3 regions of the Streptomyces sp. NPDC001714 genome follow, and region 2 is predicted to be linked to each of the others. Evidence: riboswitches for the same ligand, from Rfam matches in the RefSeq annotation. Region 2 holds a riboswitch; each other region holds the start of a gene.
The links. A riboswitch is a leader RNA that binds a small molecule or an ion and turns the genes downstream of it on or off. The one in region 2 is predicted to bind S-adenosylmethionine.
Positions count from the first base shown of each region.

Region 1 (5,270 bases), on a different contig from region 2:
TCCGCGCCAAGCTGAGCAACGCCTACTACGGCGAGGACAACCAGATCCCGAAGCCGACTGTCGAGGAGTACAAGGAGATCACGAGCGGCCACGGCCACCACTGATCGACCGCGTCGCCACGCCACGGTCGAAGGGCCCCCGTCCGGGGTACGGACGGGGGCCCTTCGCCGTGCTCGGAGCTGGATAGGGTAGTCCTGAGAACCTCTGTTGCCCGTACGACGATCAGGAGCGGCTTTATGAGCGCTGTGACCCCCGCTGGAGGCGACACCGCGGCGGGCCGTTCCTGGCCCGGGGTACTGAACGCGCTGCTGTACGGCCAGGACCAGAGCGCCGAGGCGACGGCCTGGGCGATGGACCAGATCATGCGCGGCCAGGCCACCGACGCCCAGATCGCGGGCTTCGTCGTCGCCCTGCGGGCCAAGGGCGAGACGGTCGAGGAGATCAACGGGCTCGTCCGCACGATGTACGAGCACGCCAACGTCATCGAGGTGCCGGGCCGCACGGTCGACATCGTCGGCACCGGCGGCGACGGCGCGAAGACGGTGAACATCTCCACGATGTCGGCGCTGGTGGTCGCAGGCACCGGCGCGAAGGTCGTCAAGCACGGCAACCGCGCGGCCTCCTCCGCGTCCGGGGCCTCCGACGTCCTGGAGAAGCTCGGAGTCAACCTCGACCTGACCCCGCAGCGGGTCGCCGAGGTCGCCGAGGAGGCGGGCATCACCTTCTGCTTCGCCATCAAGTTCCACCCGGCGCTGCGACACGCGGGCGCCGCGCGCGGCCAGCTGGGCATCCGCACGGTCTTCAACATCCTCGGCCCGCTGACCAACCCCGCGCGGGTGCGGGCCCAGGCGGTCGGCGTCGCGGACCCGCGCATGGCCCCGGTCGTCGCGGGCGTCTTCGCGGAGCGCGGCAACTCCTCGCTGGTCTTCCGCGGCGACGACGGCCTCGACGAGCTGACGACGACCGCCACGTCCCACGTCTGGATCGTCCGCGACGGCAAGGTCACGGAGGAGACCTTCGACCCCCGTGACGTCGGTATCGACCTGGTCCCCGTGGAGGCGCTGCGGGGCGGCGACCCGTCGTACAACGCGGAGGTCGCCCGCAGGCTGCTGGACGGCGAGCAGGGTCCCGTGCGGGACGCGGTGCTGCTGAACTCCGCGGCGGCCCTGGTGGCCCTCGACCCGGCCGCCGGGACCCTGGCCGAGCAGCTCCGCGCCGGCATGGACAGGGCGGCCGAGTCGATCGACTCGGGTGCGGCCAAGCTGGTCCTGGAGCGCTGGGCGGCGGCGACGAACAAGTAGGGGGCCGGCCCAGGCGGCTGGGACGGGGTCCGGCACCGCCGGGCCCCGCCGTCGCGGCCGATCGCCGTTGCGGCGGAAAGAGGACGCCGGCACGGTGCCGCTGACAATGGACCGGCGTGCACCTTCTTCTCCGCCGCAACGGCGAGCGCGCACACACCCTTCTCGGCGGTGTCTGACTGCGCACGGGCACGGCCGTCCCGCACGGGGAGTCGTCGCCGCTTCCTCTTCCGGTCGGGTCTTCTGCCTGGTCTCTTCCGCTGGCCGGTCATGTTTTCCGCCGCAACGGCGCGCAACCATGAACGGCCTTCCCGGCGGTGCCGAGCCGTCCTCGCGCCCGTCCCGTCATCCGGACAGGAGTTGCGCGGCCGCGATCACTTCACCTACGTTTCTTCCCAGGTCATGAGTGACAGTCATGAGGCCCCGGCCGACTGTCCGGCAACCCTCCGTCCGTGGCGGGGTGCCCCGGGTGAAGACCAGGCCGCAGGCAGCGAGGTCTGCGGCAAGCGCGGACCCCTCGTACACCAGGGGTCCTGGTCGTCGAGGAGTCTTCCGTGAGCAAGCGAATGCGATAGGGCCGCAGAGCCCCGCCTCCGCATCCCTTTGCATCCCCTTTTTCTCTTTCCCCGTGCTGGAGCCGCGGTCGTCCGCGCGCTCGCACGGTGATTCCGCCACGCCTCTCACGGGAGTTCCGCCATGTCCGTCTCCACCGCTGCCTCCGCCCAGTCCGTTTGTTCCCCGCTGCCCGTTCTGGGCCGTGATGTCACCGTCCCGCTCGTCACCGGCGGCGAGGTCACCTACGCCGCCCTCGACTACGCGGCCAGCGCCCCAGCCCTCCAGCGGGTCTGGGACGACGTGGCGGCGTACGCGCCCTACTACGGAAGCGTCCACCGCGGTGCCGGCTACCTCTCCCAGCTCTCCACGGACCTCTTCGAGAACGCCCGCCGCACCGTCGCCGAGTTCCTCGACTGCCGCCCCGACGACCAGCTCGTCTTCACCCGCTCGACGACGGACTCCCTGAACCTCCTGGCCCGCGCCCTCCCCGCCGACTGCCAGGTCTTCGTCTTCGAGACCGAGCACCACGCCTCCCTGCTGCCGTGGCAGGACGCCCGGGTCACCTACCTCAACGCCCCCCGCACCCCGCGGCAGGCCGTCGAGACCCTGGAACGCGCCCTCGCCGACCGGGACCCGCACGGCCCGGCCCTGGTCTGCGTCACCGGCGCGTCCAACGTCACCGGCGAGCTGTGGCCCGTCCGGCAGCTCGCGGCCGCCGCGCACGCGCACGGCGCCCGGATCGTCCTGGACGCCGCCCAGCTGGCCCCGCACCACCCTGTCTCCGTCCGGGACCTGGACGTCGACTGGGTCGCCTTCTCCGGTCACAAGCTGTACGCCCCCTTCGGCTCCGGCGTCCTGGCCGGCCGCGCCGACTGGCTGCAGGCGGCCGAGCCGTACCTCGCGGGCGGCGGCGCCAGCCGCAAGGTCACCCGGCGCGAGGACGGGGGGGTGGCCGTGGAGTGGCACGAGAGCGCGGCGCGGCACGAGGCCGGGTCGCCCAACGTCATCGGCGCCTACTCCATCGCGTCCGCCTGCAAGGCACTCAGCGAGGCCGGCTTCGACACCCTGGTCGCCCGCGAGCGGCACCTGATCGAGAAGGTGCGGGCGGGGCTGGCCGAGGTCCCCGAGGTCCGGGTCCTCTCCCTCTTCGGCGACGACGCCCCCCGCGTCGGCGTGATCAGCTTCGTGGTGGACGGCTGGAACAGCTCCCACTTCGCCGCCGCGCTCTCCGCCGAGTACGGCATCGGCGTCCGCGACGGCCTCTTCTGCGCCCACCCGCTGGTCAGGACCCTGCTGGGCTCCGACCCCCAGACCCAGGGCGAGTGCGGGGCGCCGGAGGCGGCACCGGGCGAGAAGTCCCTCAACGCGATCCGGGTGAGCTTCGGGGCGGGAACGCCGGACGAGCACGTGGAGCGCTTCGTGAACGCGGTGCGGGAACTGGTCGCCGACGGCGCCAAGTGGACGTACCGCACGGAGGACGGCCGCTGCGTCCCGGCGGTGTGATCCAGACCGACCTCAGGGGCAGCGCCCCGTCAGGGGCGCTGGGGGTACCCCCGGCCGAAGGCTGGGGGAGGAACTGCGCGCTCAGCCCCCACCGGCCTGCGGCCGGGCACGGAGCTCCGTGCTCCACTGCGGGTCCGCGGGGGCTTGTCGCGCAGTTCCCCGCGCCCCTGACGGGGCGCTTCAGTGGGCGGTGCCTACTAGCTGTCCAGGCCGATCGCGAACGCCGCCTCCAGGTCGTGCTGGGAGTACGTGCGGAACGCGACGTGCGTGTCCGTGGCCTCCACGCCGGGGATCTTGCTGATGGAGCCGGGGATGACCTCGGCCAGGTCCTCGTGCTGCTTCACCCGGACCATGGCGATCAAGTCGTACGTACCGGTGACGGAGAAGACCTCGCTGACGCTCTCCAGCGCGGCGATCCGTTCCGCGATCTCGGGGATCCGGTCCACGCTGGTCTTGATGAGGACGATCGCGGTGATCACGGCTGGTTCTCTCCCTCGGGTGCCGGAGCTGGGGCGGTCCTCACTTTAGTCGCCCGCCCGTCGCCCACCACCGCCCTTCCAAGGCCGCGCTGCGCGCCCTTCTTTTTTCTGTACCGCACCCACGCGTAGCCGAACCCGAGTCCGAAGCCGACCAGGTGGGCGAGGTAGGCCACGCCGGGGCCGGAGGGGGCCTGGTTCAGGGCCAGCCACTGGAGGGCCGCCCAGAAGGGGAGGACCACCCAGGCCGGGAATCGGAGCGGGAGGAAGAAGAGGAAGGGGAGGAGACTGGTCACGCGAGCGCTGGGGAACAGGTACAGAAACGCTCCGAGGACCGCCGAGATCGCCCCGGACGCGCCTACCAGCGACTGCTGGGACGTGGCGTTGGCGGCCGCGTAGCCGAGCAGGGCGAGATAGCCGCAGCCCACGTAGAAGAGCGTGAACTCCACGCGACCCATCCGTTCCTCGGTCATCGCCCCGAAGACGAAGAGGAAGAGCATGTTGCCGAGCAGGTGCACCCAGCTGCCGTGGATGAACAGCGCCGTGGCCGGGGTGAGCGCCTCCCGGGCCGGGCCGTCGAACAGATCGGCGGGCACCACCCCCCAGTGCCGGAAGTACGCCCGCTGGGCGGTCGCGAGGGCCTCTCCGGTGCCATAGGACGGGGTGAAGCCCGAGACGGGGCCCAGCACGAAGATCAGGCAGCACACGGCGATCAGGGTGTACGTCATGGGCGCGGACGTGCCCCGCAGGCTCCGCAGGGTCCGGGCGGCCGTCGTGTTCCAGTTGCCGATCATGGACATAGAGCATGGCGTAACGGGACGCACTGGTGCAGACCGCCTCGCCGCCGCAGACGGGGCGGCGTCGAGTACCCGCCAGGCCGTAGGGTTACGAGCCACACGCGTCGGGACGGCGCGTCACGGACACTAGAAGGAAGCGAACAAGCCACGATGACGGTTCCCCTGCCGACCGCCACGACGCGGTGGCGCTGCACCCTCTGCGGCAACCTCACGCGCTTCGACGTGACCCGCTCGTCGAAGGTGGTCGAGTACGTCCACCTCGACCTGGCCGGTGAGCCGAAGGTCGAGGAGCGCGAGGTGGTCAGTGAGACCATCGAGTCGGTGCGCTGCCGCTGGTGCAACGCGGTGGACCAGGTGGAACTCGTGGACAGGCCGGGCGCCGACTCCTGAGAGCGGGAGCCGGCCCCGTACAGGTGATGGGGTGTGACGGATGGTGGAGACCACAGGCGGGGGGCCGGGCGACGGCACCGCCGAGGTGCTTGACCGTCCGTTGCCCGACGGTGTGCGACGGCGTGTCGTACAGATCGTGTCGGACGGGTTCGGCGGGCTGACCGTCGGCGAACTGCCCGCACAGCTACGGCAGTACGCCCGCTTTGCCCCGAATCGCCGGGCCAAGTTCGCGGGGAACGCCATGGCCGCCG
Region 1 is NZ_JBIAUL010000006.1:89,307-94,576, forward strand. Features, by position in the region: gene ACFY0P_RS17230 (cytochrome bc complex cytochrome b subunit) at 1-104, shown strand, start outside; gene trpD (anthranilate phosphoribosyltransferase) at 237-1,301, shown strand; SAM riboswitch class IV at 1,697-1,813, shown strand; gene ACFY0P_RS17240 (aminotransferase class V-fold PLP-dependent enzyme) at 1,995-3,356, shown strand; gene ACFY0P_RS17245 (Lrp/AsnC family transcriptional regulator) at 3,554-3,835, opposite strand; gene ACFY0P_RS17250 (rhomboid family intramembrane serine protease) at 3,832-4,626, opposite strand; gene ACFY0P_RS17255 (hypothetical protein) at 4,780-5,019, shown strand; gene ACFY0P_RS17260 (NYN domain-containing protein) at 5,060-5,270, shown strand, end outside.
Region 1: another riboswitch for S-adenosylmethionine. It lies ahead of ACFY0P_RS17240 (aminotransferase class V-fold PLP-dependent enzyme); the one in region 2 lies ahead of thrC (threonine synthase).

Region 2 (5,270 bases):
TGTGCAGCGGCAGCACAGAGGTGACAGAGCTGGCGGACCGGGCGGACGTGGTGGTGGAGGGCCCGGAGGGAGTCGTACGACTGCTGAGAAGCCTGGCCGCTCTGAGCGCTTCATGACTTGTAACGCCCTGTACGGAAGCGCCCCGTAAGGGGCGCGGGGAACTGCGCGAGAAGCCCCCACCGGCCCGCAGCCGAACCACTACCCGGGGCTCCCGGCCAACGCCTCAAGCTGCTCAAGGAACCAGGCCGCCGGCGGCAACGCCGTAGCCGCCTCGGCCAACCGTTTGCAGCGCTCCGCCCGCTCCTCCACCGGCATGGCCAGCGCCAGCGCCAACGCCTCCGCCGTCCCCCCGATGTCGTACGGGTTCACGACCACCGCGTCCTCGCCCAGCTCCTCGTACGCCCCGGCCTCCCGCGACAGCACGAGCACACACCCCTCGTCCGACACCACCGGGATCTCCTTCGCCACCAGGTTCATCCCGTCCCGGATGGGGTTGACGAGCGCCACGTCGGCCAGCCGGTACGCCGCCAGCGACCGCGCGAAGTCGTCCTTGACGTGCAGTACCACCGGTGTCCAACCGGGCGTCCCGTAGGCGGCGTTGATCTCGTCCGCCACCCGCCGCACCTCCGCCGTGTAGTCGCGGTAGACGGAGAGGTCCTGCCGCGACGGATACGCGAACGCGACGTGCACGACCCGTTCCCGCCACTCGGGGTGGTCGTCGAGCAGCTGCCGGTACGCCAGCAGCCCCCGCACGATGTTCTTCGACAGCTCCGTCCGGTCGACCCGGACGATCGTCTTCCGCCCTTCCCCGATCTCCTCCCGAAGAGCGGCCATCCGCTCGCCCACGTCCGGCTCGTGCGACCGCTTCCGCAGGAAGTCCGCGTCGGCCCCGAGCCCGTGCACCCCGATCCGGGTGCCGCCGGGGCCGGAGGCCGGATCGGCTGCCGGGATTCCCGGGCCCAGCACCGCGTGACAGCAGGCGACGAACGCGTCCGCCCACCGTCGCGTCAGGAACGCGGCGTGATCGGCGCCCAGGATCCCGCCCAGCAGCTCCGCCGCGATGTCGTCGGGGAGGAGCCGGAAGTAGTCCGGCGGCGCCCACGGGGTGTGGGAGAAGTGGCCGATGCGGAGGTCGGGGCGGAGCCGGCGGAGCAGCCGCGGGGCCAGCGCCAGGTGGTAGTCCTGGATGACCACCACCGCGCCTTGCCCCGCCTCCTGTGCCAGCGCTTCCGCGAAGGCACGGTTGTAGGCCTGGTACGAACCCCACTGCCGCCGGAACTCCGCGTCGAAGACCGGCTCCAGCGGGGTCTGGTAGAGCATGTGGTGGACGAACCAGAGGACCGAGTTCGCGATGCCGTTGTACGCGTCGGAGAACACCTCCGCGTCGATGTCGAGCATCCGGACCTGCTGCCGCCCGGTGTCCCCGGCCGGCAGCCTGCCCCCCTCGGCCCGGCGCACCGCCTCCCGGTCACCGTCGCTCAGCGCCGCGCACACCCACACCGCGTTCGCGTCCGGCCCGATGGCCGACAGTCCCGAGACCAGTCCGCCGCCGCCCCGTTTGGCGTACAGCGAACCGTCTTCGCGCAGGTCGTACGAGACCGGGCCGCGGTTCGAGGCGACCAGCACCTCGGCACCGCCGGTGGAAGCCATGGGGGAAGCCATACGCCACAACCTAGCCCGGCCCGTAAACGCTCAAACGTACGGCCGCGCCCGACGCGCCGCCGTATACGGCCGTACGACGAAGTCACGCCATCCGGTACGCGGCCCTACGGCGACGTCGCTCACGCCACCCGGCGCTCGGCGTACTCCGCGATCTCCGCCATCGGCGGCCGTTCCTCCGTGTCCACGGAGTAGGTGCGCGGTTCGAAGCCGTCCTCGCCCCGTTCGAACTGGGTGAGGGAGGGGCGGATCAGGTGGCCGCGGGCCAGCCGGAGCTGGGCCGTGCGGTAGATCGCGGCGGACATCCGGCCGAGGGCCTGGCCGTCCTGGTGGCGGTGCTTGCGGACGCCGACGTCGACCTGAGCCAGCGCGTCGAGGCCCACCAGGTGCAGGGCGTCGACCAGCATGCCCAGCTCCACGCCGTAGCCGACCGGGAAGGGGAGCTGTTCGAGGAGGCTGCGCCGGGCCGCGTACTCGCCGCCGAGCGGCTGGACGAAGCCGGCCAGCTGCGGCCAGTGCATGTTCAGCAGCGGACGGGCCATCAGCTCGGTGACCCGGCCGCCCTGCCCGGCGGTGCCGGCGAGCGGGCGGTCGTACATCGCCTTGACCAGGTCCACGTCCGGGTCGGTCAGCAGCGGGCCGACGATCCCGGTGACGAAGTCGGAGGAGAACTCCCGCAGGTCGGCGTCGATGAAGCAGACGACGTCCCCGGTGGTGACCAGGAGGGAGCGCCAGAGGACCTCGCCCTTGCCGGGGGCGGCCGGGATGCGGGGCAGGATCGCGTCGCGGTGCACGACGCGGGCGCCGGCCGCCGCGGCGACGGCCGCCGTGCGGTCGGTGGAGCCGGAGTCGACGACCACGATCTCGTCGACGAGCGGTACCTGCTGCATGAGGTCGTGGCGGATGATCGCGACGATGTCGCCGACGGTCTCCTCCTCGTTGAGCGCGGGCAGCACGACGCTGACCGTCTGTCCGGAGGACCGTTTGGCGGCCATGACCCGGTGCAGGGGACGATCGGTTACGGACCAGGAGCGGGTGGCCAGCCAGCGCTCGACTTCTTCCAGCACGGTCAGCGGCTCCTCACTGTCACGGTCACACGACGAGGTGTGATCCATCTCGCGGTTCGGACGACTCTCTCAACTGTCCTGGCCTTCGGTTACAGTCTTGAACAACGCCGATGACCATCGCATGTCCTGAGGCCACCCGGCGCTGACAACCGCATACCGCTCATCCAGAGGGGCAGAGGGATACGGCCCGTTGAAGCCCCGGCAACCCTCCAGTCGGTTACTCGTAGATCGCCGATCAGTGTCGATCGCTCGCGAGGCTCCCGGCTAGGGAAGGTGCCAAATCCGTCTCACGGCGAGATGCGTCGTGAGGAAGATGAGGAGAAAGGGCCTCGCCTCACATGGCTGTGCAGACTGTTGCAAGCACCACGGATTCCACCGTCGACCTCGGTCCCGCCGCTGCCCTCAGCTGCCGCGAGTGCGGTCACCGGGTGCCGCTCGGCCCGGTGTTCGCCTGCGAGGAGTGTTTCGGCCCGCTGGAGATCGCGTACGACTTCTCGGCCTACGACACCGAGGAGCTCCGCAAGCGGATCGAAGCGGGTCCCGCGAACATCTGGCGCTACGCGCCGCTGCTGCCCGTCCCCGCGGACGTGGCCACCAAGCCGAACATCAACCCCGGCTGGACCAAGCTCGTCAAGGCCGACAACCTGGCGAAGGAGCTGGGGGTGACCGGCGGGCTGTACGTGAAGGACGACTCCGGCAACCCGACGCACTCCTTCAAGGACCGGGTCGTCGCCCAGGCCGTCGAGGCCGCCCGCGCCTTCGGCTACACCACCCTCTCCTGCTCCTCCACCGGCAACCTGGCCGGCGCGGTCGGCGCCGCCGCCGCCCGGGCCGGCTTCCGCTCCTGCGTGTTCATCCCGCACGACCTGGAGCAGGGCAAGGTCGTCATGGCCGCGATCTACGGCGGCGAGCTCGTCGGCATCGAGGGCAACTACGACGACGTGAACCGTTTCTGCTCCGAGTTGATCGGCGACCCGGCCGGCGAGGGCTGGGGCTTCGTCAACGTCAACCTGCGGCCGTACTACGCGGAGGGCTCCAAGACCCTGGCGTACGAGATCTGCGAGCAGCTCGGCTGGCGGATCCCGGACCAGCTGGTCATCCCGATCGCCTCCGGCTCGCAGCTCACGAAGATCGACAAGGGTCTGCAGGAGCTGATCAAGCTCGGTCTCGTCGAGGACAAGCCGTACAAGATCTTCGGCGCCCAGGCCGAGGGGTGCTCGCCGGTGTCGGTGGCCTACAAGGAGGGCCACGACGTGGTCCGTCCGCAGAAGCCGAACACCATCGCCAAGTCCCTCGCCATCGGCAACCCGGCCGACGGGCCGTACGTCCTGGACATCGCGCGGCGCACCGGCGGTGCCGTGGAGGACGTCACCGACGAGCAGGTCGTCGACGCCATCAAGCTGCTGGCGCGGACCGAGGGAATCTTCGCGGAAACCGCCGGCGGGGTGACGGTTGGAGTCACCAAAAAGCTCATTGAGAATGGGTTGATTGATCCGGCGAAGTCGGTCGTTGTACTCAACACCGGTGATGGACTGAAGACGCTGGACGCGGTCGCGGGGACCGGGCTCACCGCGACCATTCGCCCGAATCTCGAGTCTTTCCGCGAGGCCGGGCTCGCCTGAGTCCCCTGAGAAATAGGGCGTTGCCCAGACCGGAGGTAAAAACGTGAGCGTCACTGTTCGCATCCCGACCATCCTGCGCACCTACACCGGTGGTCAGGCCGAAGTCGCCGCCGAGGGGGCCACTCTCGGCGAGGTCATCTCGGACCTGGAGAAGAACCACACCGGGATCTCCGCACGCGTTCTCGACGACCAGGGCAAGCTGCGCCGGTTCGTCAACGTGTACGTCAACGACGACGACGTGCGGTTCGAGCAGGGCCTGGAGACCGCCACCCCGGACGGGGCCGGCGTCTCCATCATCCCGGCCGTCGCCGGCGGCTGACCTGCGGACCTGCTTGACAGGCTGATCGAATGACCGAACATTACCTTCGGTAACGCCGATCACCGACTGTTCACCTGATTGCCCCCTCCGTGAGAGAAGCGGAGGGGGCAATTCTGTGTGGTTGAGCGCGGTACAGTTGGGGAACACGGCCCCGATCTCCAGGTCGCGGGCCCCGTATTCGATACCGCGAGCCCGCCAAGAAGTAGCCAAAGTGCGTGGGTTTTATGCGGCTTTTGTGGCCTTTATGGGGCCCGACTTGCCCTGAATTCGGCCGAATTCTTGCTACATTCCGGACCCCGTCCGTCCAGAATTCTCGTCCGATTGACCTGTTGCAGACGGCAGTTGGACAGATACATTCAGCCGCGGTCGACGCGTTCCGGCGCACGCCCCCAACCAATGGGGGGTGAGGTCTGACCCGGATCCGCGAAGTGTGGATCTGTGCAAGGGCCAGTAATAGGGGAGTTAGGCATGGCTCAGGGCACCGTCAAGTGGTTCAACGCGGAGAAGGGGTACGGCTTCATCGCGGTCGACGGTGGTGCGGATGTTTTCGTCCACTACAGCGCGATTCAGATGGACGGCTACCGCACCCTGGAAGAGGGTCAG
Region 2 is NZ_JBIAUL010000015.1:58,445-63,714, forward strand. Features, by position in the region: gene otsB (trehalose-phosphatase) at 1-116, shown strand, start outside; gene ACFY0P_RS33850 (trehalose-6-phosphate synthase) at 199-1,650, opposite strand; gene ACFY0P_RS33855 (glucosyl-3-phosphoglycerate synthase) at 1,782-2,726, opposite strand; SAM riboswitch class I at 2,884-3,046, shown strand; gene thrC (threonine synthase) at 3,065-4,348, shown strand; gene ACFY0P_RS33865 (ubiquitin-like small modifier protein 1) at 4,392-4,667, shown strand; gene ACFY0P_RS33870 (cold-shock protein) at 5,136-5,270, shown strand, end outside.

Region 3 (5,270 bases), on a different contig from region 2:
TCGAGACGCCGAGCTGGGTCTGGAGCTCCACCACCGGCACGTTGTACGCGTTCTGCACGATCAGTTTCTGCGCCTCCGACACCAGCTCCTCGCGCTTCGCGGTGTCCGTGGTCGCGGCCTGCGCGGACAGTGCCGTGTCCAGCGAACTGGCGGGCAGGTGGTAGAAGTTGCCCAGCTGGGAGGAGAAGGAGCTGCGCAGGATGTCCGGGTCGGCGCGGGTCACGTTCCCCCACACCACGTCGAAGTCACCCGACTGGAGTGTGGTGGCGAACTGGGTGACCGGGAGCTGCTTGAGCACCACGTCGATCCCGACGGCCTTGAGCTGCTGCTGGACCAGCTCCAGCGCGGGCTGGTTGGTGGCCGCGTTGGGGAACCAGCTGACGGTCAGGGTCAGCTTCTTGCCGTCCTTGGCGCGGATACCGTCGCTGCCCGCTTTCCAACCGGCCGCATCCAGCAGCGACTTGGCCTTGGCCGTGTCGAGCGCGAGGTCCGAGGAGAGATCGGTGTAGTCGGGCGTGGTGTGCGCCAGGACGCTGGTCGCCGGCCGGGTGCCGGTCGGGAAGACCGTGTCGGCGATCTGCTTCCGGTCGATGGCGGCCGAGATCGCCTGACGGACCTTCGCGTCCTTCAGCAGGGGCCGGGAGTTGTTCAGCCCGAGGCCGAACACCACACCGGGGTTGGCCCGGCTCTGCAGGGTGACCTGGCCGCCCTTGAGCGCTGCCTCGTTGGCCTTGCCGACGCTGCTGATCGCGTCCACCTGCCCGGACTGGAGACTGCCGGCCCGCACCCCTGCCTCGGGCACGACCTTGAACACCAGCTTGTCCAGGTAGGCCTCGCCCTTCTTCGACCACAGCGAGGAACCCCAGTCGTACCCGGTGCGCTTGCCCAGGGTGATCGACTGGTTCTGCACGTACTGCTTGAGCACGAACGGCCCGGATCCGATCACCCCGTCGCTGCACTTCTGCTGCGGGCTCTTCTTGACGCTCGCCGAGGACTCGATCCCCAGCGAGTGGGTCGAAGTCGCCTGGAGGAACTGGGCGTTGGGCTGCTTGAAGGACACCTTGACGGTGAGCGGGTCGACCACCGTGGTGCTCTTGGCGCCGCTGAGATAGCCCTCGGCGAGGGTGCCCAGGGCGCCGAGGTTCGGCACCGCGTCGAAGTTGTCCTTGACCACCTGGGCGGTCAGCTTCGAGTCGTCGCTGAAGGTGACGCCCGACCGCAGGTGGAACGTGAACGTCGTCGCGTCGGCGCTGATGTCCCAGCTCTTGGCGAGCCACGGCACGATCTTGCCGGTCTTCGGGTCCTGGTCGGTGAGGGAGTCCACGGTCTGGCGCACCGAGTAGATGGTGTCGTTGCTGCCGACCTGCTGCGGGTCCACGCAGCCGGCGTCGGATCCCACCGCGAAGGTCAGGGTGCCGCCGGACTTCGCCTGGCCGCTTCCGCCGCCGGAGCCGTCGTCGCCCGAGCCGCACGCGGTCAGCAGGACGCTGGTGGTCAGGAGCGCGGCCAGGGGCGCCCATCGGGAAGGTCTGAAATCCGGAAGTGCAGTCACGGAGGGCTTTCTCCTACTCGTGTCACCGGGGCACGACCGCGCACGGATGTGCGCAGGCATGACGGTGTGTGCGGCCCGGGCGGATCGACTCCGGCCGGGGATGCGCTGTGCAGACAGGGGAGTTGGCATGCGGACGACACCGGGAACCGGTGGCGAGGGGGAAGGACGGCGCGCGGGGGCCGGGGCCGGTGACGGATGTCAGCCGGCGGCAGCCGGGCCGGTCAGGCCCGACAGAGGCAGCTGGTCGAGCGCTTCAGATCGATGTGGCGCCGGCGCGAGAGCCGGGAGTACGCCGTGGCGTCGGCGGGGGAGGCAGCAGAGTCATCGCTGTGCCGCATGCCGAACCTCCCCGTCTCCGGCCCCGGTCACGGGGCCACGCGCTTGCGGGAGTCATCGGTGACCCCGCCGGGCTTTCACCTGGAGCACCCCACCGCGCGGGAGGGTTGCCGGTCAGCGAGCCAGGGCTTGACGCTGACACTCAATGCCGTTGGTGATGCTACGGATCGATTTTGTCGTACGTCAATGCCGCGATGTGACGCCCTGTTCGGGAGCACGGGGTTGTCTCACGTGCCGGGACGGATGGTGGACGCACCTTGGATCACCCCCCGCCCACCGCAGGGACAGCTCGTCGTCCTCGCTCCGGACGCGCTGGACATCGACGAGCGCGCCGACGTGGTCCTGGTGGCCCGCCCCACACCCGCCGGCATCGCCGCCCGCGCCGCCACCGCCCGGGAGGCCGGTGCACCCCTGGTCTTCGCGGAGGTGGAGGTGGTGCTCGACACGGCCGTCCCGGGCGCCGACCGGCTGGCCGGACTGAACGGCCTGGCCGCCTGGCCTCGGACCGGCCGGCTGCGCCACGTCGGCTCCCCGGAGGCGCTGACCGGTCTCCTCGCCGAAAGTGGCGAGAACTGGCCACCGAACGCGGACTGTCGATCAGGCAGTTGGTGCTGGAGGTGGCACCGGGTCACCCCGCGTTCGTCGGCACGCCGTCGGCCGTCGCCGACGAGTGGACCCGTTACGTCACCACCCGTGCCGTCGACGGTTCCAACCTCCTGCCGCACCTGCTCCCGTCATCGGTCACCGACGTCGTCGGCAAACTCGTCCCGGAGTTGCAGGCCCGCGGGGTCTACCGCACCGAGTACCGGGGCACGACCCTGCGCGAACACCTGGACCTGCCTCCGCTCACCGGGGCCCAGGCAGACTGGGCGAACGAAGGAGACGGGCCGGAGCCGAGGCGGGAGGGCCGCCGCTGTCCGACCGCGGTGGCCGTGCCCCGTGCCGTCAGCCGCTCTCGGCCGGTGCCGGTGTCGCGCGCAGCCGGAAGCCCACACCTCGTTCCGTCGTCAGCAGAGCCGCGGCACGCGGGCCCAGTTTGCGGCGGATGCGGTGGATGTGCAGGTCGACGGAGCGGCTGCGGCTGCCCGCCCATTCGCCCAGCCCCGAGCGCAGGTCCTCCCGGGTGATGACCCGGCCGTTGCCGCGCAGCAGGGCGGTCAGCAACCGGAACTCCAACGGGGTCAGCGCGACGGGAGCGCCGTCCACCAGCATGCGCTGCCCGCCCGGGTCGAGGCTGATCGGGGACGGGGCGGCGGCCACGTAGGAGCCGGGCAGAGTGCCCCCGGGTACCACCGGCAGGCCCGCGGCGCGCCAGGCCTCGTAGCCGCCGACGATGTCGGTGGCCCGCACCAGGCCCAGATCGTGCAGCCCGGCGGCGGCCATGCTCGACATGTAGCCCTGCGAGCACATGATGATCGCCCGCAGGGAGTGGTCGACGGCCTCCTCGATGCGCCAGTCGCTGCACGGGTCCAGCCGCCACTCCAGCACATTCCGGTCCATGACGAGAGAACCGGGGATCTCGCCCTCCGCGCGCCGCACCAGGTCCGCGCGGACGTCCACCAGCAGCGCGCCGTCGGCGAGTTCACGGGCCGCGTCCGACGGCGCCAGCCGCCGCAGGCGGGTGCGGGCGCGGACCAGCAACTCGTCGATCGACGAGTGGGCGGTGTCAGGTGCGCGGTCCGGAAACCCCTCGGATCGCGTGTGCGCCGGTGACTGCATGGCGGGCAACTCCCGTGTCGTGCCTCGGAGACGGCCGGTGGTCGTCGGAACCGTGGCGGCGACAGCCGGCGGCGGGGCGCGAAGATGCGCGGCGGGAGTCGGTCATGCCGGAAGTCTACGGGCGGAGTTTTGCGGCGGAGTTTCTCGATTCTGAAACAGATCCCGCGTTGTCTGCCGCCGAACTGCGCTGTTATCAATGAGTCGTGACCGCGAACACGCCGCTGACCCGGAGGATCCACGTGGATCTGCTGCGCGTCGGCACGTGTGTCTGTCCGCAGCGCTGAGGCATCCGGCCGAGCGCACCGCGCCGGCCCTCTGACGGCCCTCGGCTGCACGCTTCTCGACCTCTCACCCTCTTCACCTCCACCTTTCTGCCTGCACCGCACACGCCCGCGTACAGCTCCCCCAGGTTGTGCCGTGCCGCCGGTCATTCCCTGGAGAACCCATGCCTGCATCCGACGCCGACGCGCTGCCCCAGCACTGGCAGGACGTCCTGCCCGCCGTCCGCTCCCGACGCCGCTTCCTCACCCTGGCCGGCGGCGGTGCCCTGGCCGCCCTGCTCGCGGCCTGCGCGCCGAGCGCCGAGGACGACGCGTCGGCCGGGACGGCGGCGTCGCCCACCGGCCCGGCCGAGCGGGGCGGCACCCTGCGCGTGGGCGCCCCGCCGCCGCCCACCGCCCTCGACCCGGTCACGGCGTACGACGGCACCGCGATCGCCCTCTACCAGCTGGTGGCCGAGTACCTGGTCTGGCTCGACAAGGACTTCAAGCTGGTGCCGCGGCTGGCCACCAAGTGGGCCTCGGACGCGACCGGCCGCACGTGGACCTTCACCCTGCGCGAGGGTGTCGCCTTCTCCGACGGCACGAAGCTCGACGCCGCCACCGTGAAGGCGTCATTCGACCGGTTGCTCGACCCGAAGAGCAAGTCGGCGGCCCTGTCCGCCTTCGACACCGTCCTCAAGCCGGGCGGTGTGACCACCCAGGGCGACGCGACCGTCGTCTTCACCCTTGAGCGGCCCTTCTCCGACTTCCCGTACCTTGTCTCGGCCGGCAACTACAACGCGGTGATCCTGAAGACGGACTACGCCGGGGACTTCACCAGGCACGGCATCGGCACGGGCCCCTTCACCCTCAAGTCGTACGACGTCTCCACTGGCGCCGCCTTCGTCCGCAACCCGAAGTACTGGGACAGCCCCAAGCCCTACCTCGACGGCGTGGACGTCACGTTCTACGCCGACGACCAGGCCGACCTCGTCGCCCTCCAGTCCGGCGACATCGACGCCCAGTTCCTCAGCAGACCCGCGCTCGTCGAACCCCTGGGGAACAGCGGGGGCATCACCGTCGACAAGGTCAGGGGCACCGGAGTCACCGTGCTCACCCTCCGCGTCGACAAGACGCCCTTCGATCGCAAGGAGGTCCGCCAGGCCGTCGCCTACGGCCTCGACCGGCCCGCCGTGCGCCAGGCCGCGGGCAGCGGACTCGGCGATCTCGGCAACGACCACCTGTTCGCGCCGCTGTTCCCGGCCGCCCCCACCGACATCGCGCAGCGCGCCGAGGACAAGGCCAAGGTCACCGAACTCCTCAAGACGGCCGGCCTCGACAGCCTGCGCTTCACCCTCACCTTCGACCCGCCCAACAAGGACTTCGCGGTCACCGTCCAGAGC
Region 3 is NZ_JBIAUL010000002.1:623,099-628,368, forward strand. Features, by position in the region: gene ACFY0P_RS07430 (ABC transporter substrate-binding protein) at 1-1,552, opposite strand, end outside; gene ACFY0P_RS07435 (putative leader peptide) at 1,774-1,890, opposite strand; SAM riboswitch class IV at 1,925-2,038, opposite strand; gene ACFY0P_RS07440 (winged helix-turn-helix domain-containing protein) at 2,834-3,607, opposite strand; gene ACFY0P_RS07445 (putative leader peptide) at 3,811-3,891, shown strand; gene ACFY0P_RS07450 (ABC transporter substrate-binding protein) at 4,053-5,270, shown strand, end outside.
Region 3: another riboswitch for S-adenosylmethionine. It lies ahead of ACFY0P_RS07435 (putative leader peptide); the one in region 2 lies ahead of thrC (threonine synthase).